Regions from separate parts of the Psychrobacillus sp. FSL H8-0484 genome, predicted to be linked through region 3. Evidence: predicted binding sites of a transcription regulator. Region 3 holds the regulator's gene; each other region holds the start of a gene.

Region 1 (2,206 bases), 2.0 Mb from region 3:
AAGTAAGTTGTTAAAATAAGTGCTAATAGAACTCCGTGTACAGTTAATAGTTGATAGTAACCAATTCCCCAAGGGAGTGTAAATTGACCGGAACGAACTAATGTCTGTAATAATCCACAAAGACCACCGATTAATAAAGCAACAAATGCTACGTATACATGTGCAAGTGCAAGTTTACCATCTCGAGGATCTACTTTTACCAAATCTTTTGCTTTTTCTGTCATTGTTGTCATGTTACTCCACCACCTTTAGCATGGAAGTCATAGAAGAGTGTCCTATGCCACAGTATTCATTACATAAGATTAAAAATTCCCCAACTTTATCAACTGTTGTGACGTATTCGGATACATATCCAGGTTCTAACATCATGTTAATATTAGTACCTGCAATTTGGAAACCATGTACGACATCTTTCGTTGTTGCGATAAATTTCACTTTTGAACCAAGTGGTACTTCTATTTCAGGTACATTGTAATAAAATGCAGATGCAACTAACACCACTTCATAGTCCCAATCCTTACCCTCCACTTTATGTACACCAGGATTATTGAAAGGTGCTATCTCATCCACTCGCTCAGGATCAATGTACACCTTTGCACTTGGTGGATGGGAACCAAAATGGAATGCACTAAAACCAACAATAATTAAAAATAAGACCAGCGAGCCAACTCCAAATGTAAGCCACCATTTCTCGTACTTATGAATATGCATAACCTCAAACCTCCATCATATTAAAATCGATCAACAAACAAGTAAAATGCCATGAACCATGTAACTAATATAAATACTCCAACCATACTAACGGAAACGAGTGTCCCTTTTAAGTCGGGTTCCTTTTCATGCTTTTTGGACATTTTCCTTACACCTCCATAAATCGTTCTTGTATAGATTCATATTAAATTTAAAAAAGTGTTGTGGATGTGAGAAATATCACAGATATAAAGTAATGATGTGAAGAAAATGTGAAATAATAAAACAAGGGTTGTTGATTATCCAATTTCCCCCATTAAAATTTCACAAGAAATGTGCAAGGACCCATGTTGCACTTGTACGTTTTTGGTTCGCTTCGGACGAAATGATCACTACATCTTTACCGAGGGCTAAGTGTAGAAGGACTGAGCAGCCAAAATTGCATCTTTGACTGCTTACTATATAAATAGGAAAGTGGCTATTTTTCATTTCCAAAAGCTTAGACTCTTCTATTAGAAGGAGCTATGGAGTGTGGCGAACGAACGACTACCACACGATTATCGAAAAAAAGCGAAAGGGATGCGACTTTGTCGCATCCCTCCGCATCAAGAATTCTCGATTATGGTGTAGAACTAGTTCAGTTCCAAGCACTCCAAAAGCACCTATGCATATATCCCCATTTTAACAAGCAATTTACTGTGTACTTTGGTTAATCAACACGTGAAATAATATAAATAAAGTGGAAATAAAAAAGAACTTTCATATTTGAAAGTTCAGAAAAATAGTATGTATTAAATTCCTAAAAATTTATTCATCAATTGTTAGTATGATTGTTAAGTTTCCTATATTTGCAAGTTCAACGGGTAATTTAAAAGCATGTTGAAAACCGAATAATTTTGTTTTTCCAACAATGACAGTTGGTGGTGTAATATCTACTTCGACCCCATCACGAGCTACTACTGTACATAAGTTACCAGCTACCATATTCCCCAATTCTCCAGTAAATGATTCCAGCATTTCCCCTTCTAAAGGCATTCCAAACATAGTTGCTCCAATGGAAGATAAACATTCTGAAGTTGAATCTATAATAATACGGCCTTTAATATCTCCAATTATTCCTATTAGAACGCCCATCTCTTCTTGCTCAAAGGGTTGTACCATGAGAGAGGGTGATTTAATATCCATCGGAAAAGGGATAACAGATTTTAACGATTGTATAGTTCCATTTAATATAGTTTGTATGTGTTTTGACGCAGTCACCATTTCCCCTCCAAATAGTAAAGATGTATCGATTTTAGCATAATTACTAGGAAAAAAGAATAGAGGTATAGAAAATCATACAATAGTATGGTATATTTAAATGAGAATGAATTTCAAATTCACTGAGAGGACGATTTGAATGTTAGCTATATTAATCGGTTCTACTGTAATATTATTTAGTTTAGTTACGACACACGTCTTGCGTTCAACAACTCCACAGCCAAAATAATAAGTGTAACTATAAATGACAAAATCT
Region 2 (2,206 bases), 1.8 Mb from region 3:
TTTTGATTTTGAAATACTGATCTTTGTAATTTCTCCATCAACTTTCAATTTTTCGTTATCTTTTGACTGATGTTCAAAGTTAGTATTATTTACATCTATTGTGGTGTTATCTTCTGATTGGCAACCTAAAAGAAATACAGACATAAAAGCCAATGATAAAACAAGAAATATAATCCTTCTCATGTATTATTACCTCCAATCCAATTGTCTATATTATTAAAGATAGACGAAGCAAATCCTTTTAAGTTTCAATTATTATAATAATCTGGTTTTTTAAATAACAACAAAATTTATAAAGACAGCCTTCATTGAGACTTTTTACATTTCCTTCGATTACTATTAATATCTATCTATAATTATCATAAGCAACCCCATGAATTTTAACTAAAGCACCCGTTAGCCATCCATGCAGCACAAAATCAGTGCTGCACCACAGAGAATGAAAATGTTTAGGAAGTGTCAATACTGATACTGACCTTAATCCAGTCAACCGTAATCCATAGACTTATTTATGCTCTCCTCTTTTTTTACGATTAAGTAGGGGTCTTCTTAAGTATTGTCATTTTTCTTTTCTTGAAGAAACTAATTTTCATGGTAGTTGGATAAAAGTTATTTCTTCTTTCTTGTTTGAATGTATTTTTCCGTCAATAATCCCGCATTAAACACCGATAAAATCATGGTGAAGAAAAATATTACCCGAACGGTTGGATCCCTCTTGTCAGCAATAAACTCAATACTAGAAAAATTAACATAAACAAAGCCAATAGCAACAAATACAGATAAGATAAATTGCCCTTTTAAAGACTTAATCATAAAATGCCCCCTATAAATATTATTGAACTGTCCTGCGTTAGTTTAAGAAAAAAGTGCCACCCCCAGACTTGAAGTAAAGCACCCCTTCTCGTTCAATATTTTACATATATTAACTTATTCAACACATTCGCAAAAAAAACCTCTTCTTCAACTAAACTGCTGCTTTAGTTGAAGAAGAAAAAAAACCGTCTAAGCAGCTCAATGAGCCTTCATTAAAGCACCCGTTACTGTAAGTTGTAAGTGTAATACTTCACAAAGTCAGTAAAGAACAAAAAATAAAAACACTCCTATGAGATACCACTATTGATGGTACTTTTTAGGTGGTATACTGGAGATAGATTACTTATCTAATAATGTAGGGAGGTTTACGCGTATGGAGGTAACATTTACAGTAAGCAAATGGGATGAAAAGCCAGTCGATGACACTAGAAAAGATTTCCCTATTAATATTGCCCATGTCGAATATGATATTGATGGTGAATTAAAAGGAAAAGCTTTTGTTGAATATTTATTATATTATCTAGAATCAAATGCAGAAGATGGTCACATGGCCACTTCTAAAATTTCCGGATTTCTGCATTTCGAGGGAACTTATAAGGGAAAACGGGGGACATTTACAGCTATAGAGCAAGGAATATTTGATAAAGGAAATCTAGATTCTCCGGCAACAATCATCAAAGCCACCGGTGAATTAGAAAGCCTGAAAGGGTCCTATAATTATAGGTTTGCAGGTCAAACCAGTAAAATGATTCTAGACTTTGAATTTTAGCAAAATACCCTATAGTTTAGTAAAAGGGCATCCCCTGTAATACCAGGAATGTCCTTTTCGTCGAACGAGCTTGTTCAACTAACCTGCCCCTTTAGTTCAATAAGAAAAAAGCTTTACCTCTTCTTGAAGTAAAGCACCACGATACTTTAATAAGTTATTATGTTCCTTGAAGTTTTATTGTGGTGTACTACTATAAACTACTTCACCCTCACTATTGTAAGCAATATATTCAGCATCATATATTTCACCACTTTTGGTTCTAAACAATCCAAATTTCTCATCTGAATCCTTAGCAAGAAGTTTAAAATTATGAATTATATCCCTACCTTTGACAATTTTCACGCTATCTATTTCTTTATCGAATACCCTTAGTAAAACAGCATTAAATTCTTCTTCATTGCTAAAAGGAGAATCGAAAAATGAAAGATGGATTGGTTCAGTTATCCCTTCTGGAATAAAGGAATAATCTCTTTTTTTCTTCCAAGAAAACAACGATTTTTCAAGATACATTTCCATCTCAGTACCATCAGCCGTTTTGGAAAAAGCAACTGATTTATTGTCATCAATTACTTCAATATGATTTATGTTTGTAACGTTCGAATGGTTTTTAATTTCACCTGCTAT
Region 3 (2,206 bases):
ATGAAACAACAAAAGACAGCTATATACATATTAATCGTTTACTGCATGATGCAACTATCAGGAGCCCTCTTTATACCGCTTCTACGCAATTTTTTTACCTCGTTAGATGTTGAAAATCCAATACTCATTGCTGCTGGTTGGTGGATATTTCTAAGTATGGGGATTGCCACAGTCATAACCTTGCTTATTATTCGTAAAGATAAAGCATTTTTACGACCTCTTAAAGGAGCACCGTTTAGCTTAGCGAAAACAATTGGCTGGGGAGTAATCGGATTCTTCTTAGTATTTTTAGGACAAATCATTGCTGCAAACATTGAGCTTGCACTTGGGGTGGAGCCTGGGTCTCAAAATACAGCACAATTTATTGAAATCGCCCACGGTGTGCCATTTGTGATTTTTTCCATTGTCATTTTTGCTCCAATATTAGAAGAGCTGATATTCCGTCGCATTATATTCGGTATGTTATTACCAAAAACAAATTTCTTTGTAGCGGCTTCCGTTAGTGCTATTGCGTTTGGGGCTATTCACTTTGAGTTTACGCACATCCTACTATATGCCGTTTCGGGATTTATATTCGCTTATATTTATTATAAAACTAAGCGAATCATCGCTTCGATTGTGTCTCATATGTTATTAAACGGATTTGTGACTGTTTTCCAATTTTATGGAGACACCATACAAAAATTCCTTGAAACTTATTCGCAAATGCCATAAAGAAAAGCCTTCTACCGATTTTAAATGCGGTGGAAGGCTTTCTTCATTATTCTGTATCCTCGTTTCGAATCAAGTAAATAAGCGTCTGTAATTCTACTGACAGATCAATAGTATGTACACGAATGGCATCAGACGTGCTTAACCTCACTGGTGTAAAGTTTAGTATCCCTTTAACCGCCGTGCCGGTTAAACGATCTGCCACTTCTTGTGCTGAACGACTTGGTAACGTAAAAATGACTAATTCTATTCCGTACTCTTTCAGCTTTTCTACCATTACACTAGAATGAAAAACGGGAATATCACTCATAATTGTTCCCTCTACAGGTGCTTTTGTATCAAAAGCAACGACAATTTTAGTATTGTGGTTTTTTTGAAAGTTATATTTAAGAAAAGCAGTTCCTAAACTACCAACCCCTATAAGAGCCACATTTGCCGCTTCATCCTGGTCTAACGTTTTTCTAAAAAATTCGAGCAGGTTAGGTACGTCATATCCATATCCTTTTTTGCCAAGTGCACCAAAATGAGAAAAATCACGTCGTATAGTTGCGGAATCAATTTTCATTGCATCACTTAACTCTTGTGAGGAAACTCTTTTGTGTCCTGCATTATGAAAGCTTTGCAAAAATCTATAATATAGAGGAAGTCTTTTCGTTGTTGCTTGAGGAATCCTCGGTGCTTCAGGTTTCATAAAAATCCTCCTATTTCATTCGAACAAATTGTTATTATCTTACTAGACATTTCATGTAATGTAAAGACTAGAGCGTTGCAACGTTCAGCCCTATCTATTACACTTAAGAGTAGAATTGAGGTGCGAATCATCGTGATCGTTTTACAAGTCAATCAAGTAACGAAATCCTTTAATGGGGAAGATATATTAACAAACGTTAAGCTAGAGGTTCAAGACCGTGACCGAGTTGCTCTCGTTGGTCGAAATGGTGCTGGAAAGTCTACTTTACTTAAAATAATTGCAGGCGAAATGTCATATGATACTGGCGATATTATTATGCCCAAAAATGTTCGCTTAGGATATTTAGAACAACATGCCGGACTCGAATCTAAGCTTTCCATTTGGGAGGAAATGAAGTCCATTTTTAGTCATTTAATTGAATCAGAAAAAGAGCTTCGTTCATTAGAATCACAAATGGCTGATCCTTCTATATATGAGAATGCAGATGCGTACGCACGTGTAACTGCTGCATATGACGAATTACAGCTCGCTTTTAATGAAGCTGGAGGCTACCGATTTGAATCGGACATCCGCTCGATTCTACACGGAATGCAGTTCTTCCCAGAAGATTATGACAAGCCTGTCCAAGCGTTATCCGGGGGCCAAAAAACGAGACTTGCATTAGCGAAAATGCTACTTAGCAAGCCAGATTTACTCATTCTCGATGAGCCGACGAATCATTTGGACATTCAAACTTTGAGCTTTTTAGAGAACTACCTAAAAAACTATAGTGGCGCTATCTTAATCGTTTCACATGACCGCTAC
Region 4 (2,206 bases), 2.9 Mb from region 3:
GATATAACAACTAGAGCACTTGAAGGTCTTGACGCAGTCATGAAAGAAGCACAACCAGACATCGTGCTCGTTCATGGAGATACGTCTACAACATTTGTTGCTAGTCTAGCGGCTTTTTATAACCAAATTGCAATCGGTCATGTAGAAGCAGGACTTCGTACATGGAATAAATATTCTCCTTTTCCTGAAGAAATGAATAGACAACTAACGGGAGTAATGGCAGATATACATTTTGCGCCAACGGAAAAATCTCGAGCAAATTTACTTGCTGAAAATAAGCTAAGTGATCGGATTTTTGTTACTGGTAATACAGCGATTGATGCACTTCAAACAACTGTAAAAGAAGATTATACGCATCCTATTTTAGAGAAGCTACAAAATAGTCGAGTAATTCTTTTAACAGCCCATCGTCGAGAAAATTTGGGAGAGCCAATGCGCAATATGTTCCGAGCTATTAATCGATTATTAGTAGAACATGAGGATGTACAAGTAGTGTATCCGGTTCATATGAACCCAGCGGTAAGAGAAATAGCAAACGACATTCTTGGAGAAAATGATCGTATTCATTTAATCGAACCGTTAGAAGTATTAGATTTTCACAATTTCGCGGCTAGATCATTTATTATTCTGACGGATTCTGGTGGAGTTCAAGAAGAAGCGCCTTCGTTAGGGAAACCAGTAATCGTTCTTCGCGATACAACAGAACGACCAGAAGGAATTGAAGCTGGAACGTTGAAACTAGCAGGAACTGAAGAAGAAACTATTTTCCGATTAGCAAATGAGCTTTTATCTAACCCAACTGCTTATAACGAAATGGCGAAAGCGAGTAATCCTTATGGGGATGGCAAAGCTTCAGAAAAGATAGTGGATGCTTTAAAAGAATATTTAAAACAAAAATAATTTTTTAAATTTGTCGATAAGATGTCAAATGAGAAGTATTTGTGAAGTTTTTCACTTCTACTAATTGACATCAAATTGGCCCTATTGTATGCTTACAAAGGATAATCAATATAGGTGTTTCGTGCTTGAAACACTTGATGTATCAACTTTCTACTAGATTCACAGTTTTTACTTTAACAGGAAAAACGTGAGGAAACTTTTATGCGTCAAATAAGACGTCCGTTACAAGGGATAGCTATGTATTCAGCGATTCTCTCACAGCTTGTTGGTTCTATCTTAATAGGTACATTCACAGGAATGTGGATTGACAATACTTATGGAACCACTCCAGTATTTTTAGTAATATGCCTATTACTCGGCCTCTCGGTTGGCGTGATAGCACTTATTGCTACCATTCGAAAATATGATTCAGGAGACTAAAGACCAATGCATGAAATGCAACATATCTATAAAAAGCAGAAAAAGTACATATTTTTTTTGCTCGCAGTATGTGCGCTAGGTTGGGGGTTTACCCCGTATTCGACAATTTTTGCAGGCTTAGCACTAGGTTCTTTGTTTGGTCTGTATAATTTCTGGATTCTAGTACGTAGAATGGAGAAATTTGACCGTGTGTTAACAAATGGAAAAGGACGAGCAGGTCTCGGTACAACATTCCGCTTCGCATCTGGCGTTGCAGCTGTTGCAATAGCACTTGCACTTCCACAGTATATTCATGTTATAAGCACAGTCATTGGATTAATGATTCCCTATGTTCTGCTTTTAGTAGAACGAATTATGTATTATGCAAGACACCAACAATGAGATTGTGAAAGTGAGGTGAATTAATCGTGGAACATAAAAATCCCACTTTTGAGTTTTTAGGGATGCACGGAAACTGGTCGAATATCCTGATGCTTGCAGTCACAACACTCATCGTATTTTTGATCGCTTTTATAGCGACAAGAAACTTGAAGCTGAAGCCAACTGGTATGCAGAACTTCATGGAGTGGATTATGGACTTCGTAAAAGGCATTATTAAAAGTAACTTTGACTGGCAAACAGGTGGAAGATTCCATATTCTTGGTATCACATTAATCATGTTTGTTTTTGTAGCAAACGTGTTAGGTCTACCATTTTCGATATCGTATGATGGTGTGCTTTGGTGGAAATCTCCAACAGCAGATCCGACGGTAACGATGACACTTGCAGTAATGATTATTCTATTAACGCACTACTATGGTATCAAAGCGAAGGGCATAAAAGAATATGGTAAAGATTACTTAAAACCACTTCCTTTTTTAGCTCCTTTAAAAGTAATGGAAGAATT

Evidence for each region. Region 3 encodes Rex, which represses fermentation and respiration genes when NADH is low (regulators of the CRP and FNR family bind a similar motif). Its sites were predicted from a motif close to TTGTGAAATATTTCACAA; they were not measured.
Region 1: the regulator Rex is predicted to act here: its motif matches at 919-936, upstream of MHH81_RS07645 (cytochrome c oxidase subunit 2A).
Region 2: the regulator Rex is predicted to act here: its motif matches at 1,052-1,069, upstream of MHH81_RS08715 (DUF3224 domain-containing protein).
Region 4: the regulator Rex is predicted to act here: its motif matches at 940-957, upstream of MHH81_RS03295 (AtpZ/AtpI family protein).

Annotation. Positions count from the first base shown of each region.
Region 1 covers NZ_JBBOSZ010000001.1:1,626,352-1,628,557, forward strand. The annotation lists gene MHH81_RS07635 (b(o/a)3-type cytochrome-c oxidase subunit 1) at 1-233, opposite strand, end outside; gene MHH81_RS07640 (cytochrome B5) at 235-711, opposite strand; gene MHH81_RS07645 (cytochrome c oxidase subunit 2A) at 732-854, opposite strand; gene MHH81_RS07650 (chemotaxis protein CheX) at 1,498-1,950, opposite strand.
Region 2 covers NZ_JBBOSZ010000001.1:1,827,364-1,829,569, reverse strand. The annotation lists gene MHH81_RS08725 (hypothetical protein) at 1-183, opposite strand, end outside; gene MHH81_RS08720 (hypothetical protein) at 610-813, opposite strand; gene MHH81_RS08715 (DUF3224 domain-containing protein) at 1,187-1,582, shown strand; gene MHH81_RS08710 (hypothetical protein) at 1,757-2,206, opposite strand, start outside.
Region 3 covers NZ_JBBOSZ010000001.1:3,622,130-3,624,335, forward strand. The annotation lists gene MHH81_RS17690 (CPBP family intramembrane glutamic endopeptidase) at 1-714, shown strand; gene MHH81_RS17695 (redox-sensing transcriptional repressor Rex) at 761-1,402, opposite strand; gene MHH81_RS17700 (ABC-F family ATP-binding cassette domain-containing protein) at 1,535-2,206, shown strand, end outside.
Region 4 covers NZ_JBBOSZ010000001.1:691,049-693,254, forward strand. The annotation lists gene wecB (non-hydrolyzing UDP-N-acetylglucosamine 2-epimerase) at 1-900, shown strand, start outside; gene MHH81_RS03295 (AtpZ/AtpI family protein) at 1,102-1,320, shown strand; gene MHH81_RS03300 (ATP synthase subunit I) at 1,327-1,701, shown strand; gene atpB (F0F1 ATP synthase subunit A) at 1,728-2,206, shown strand, end outside.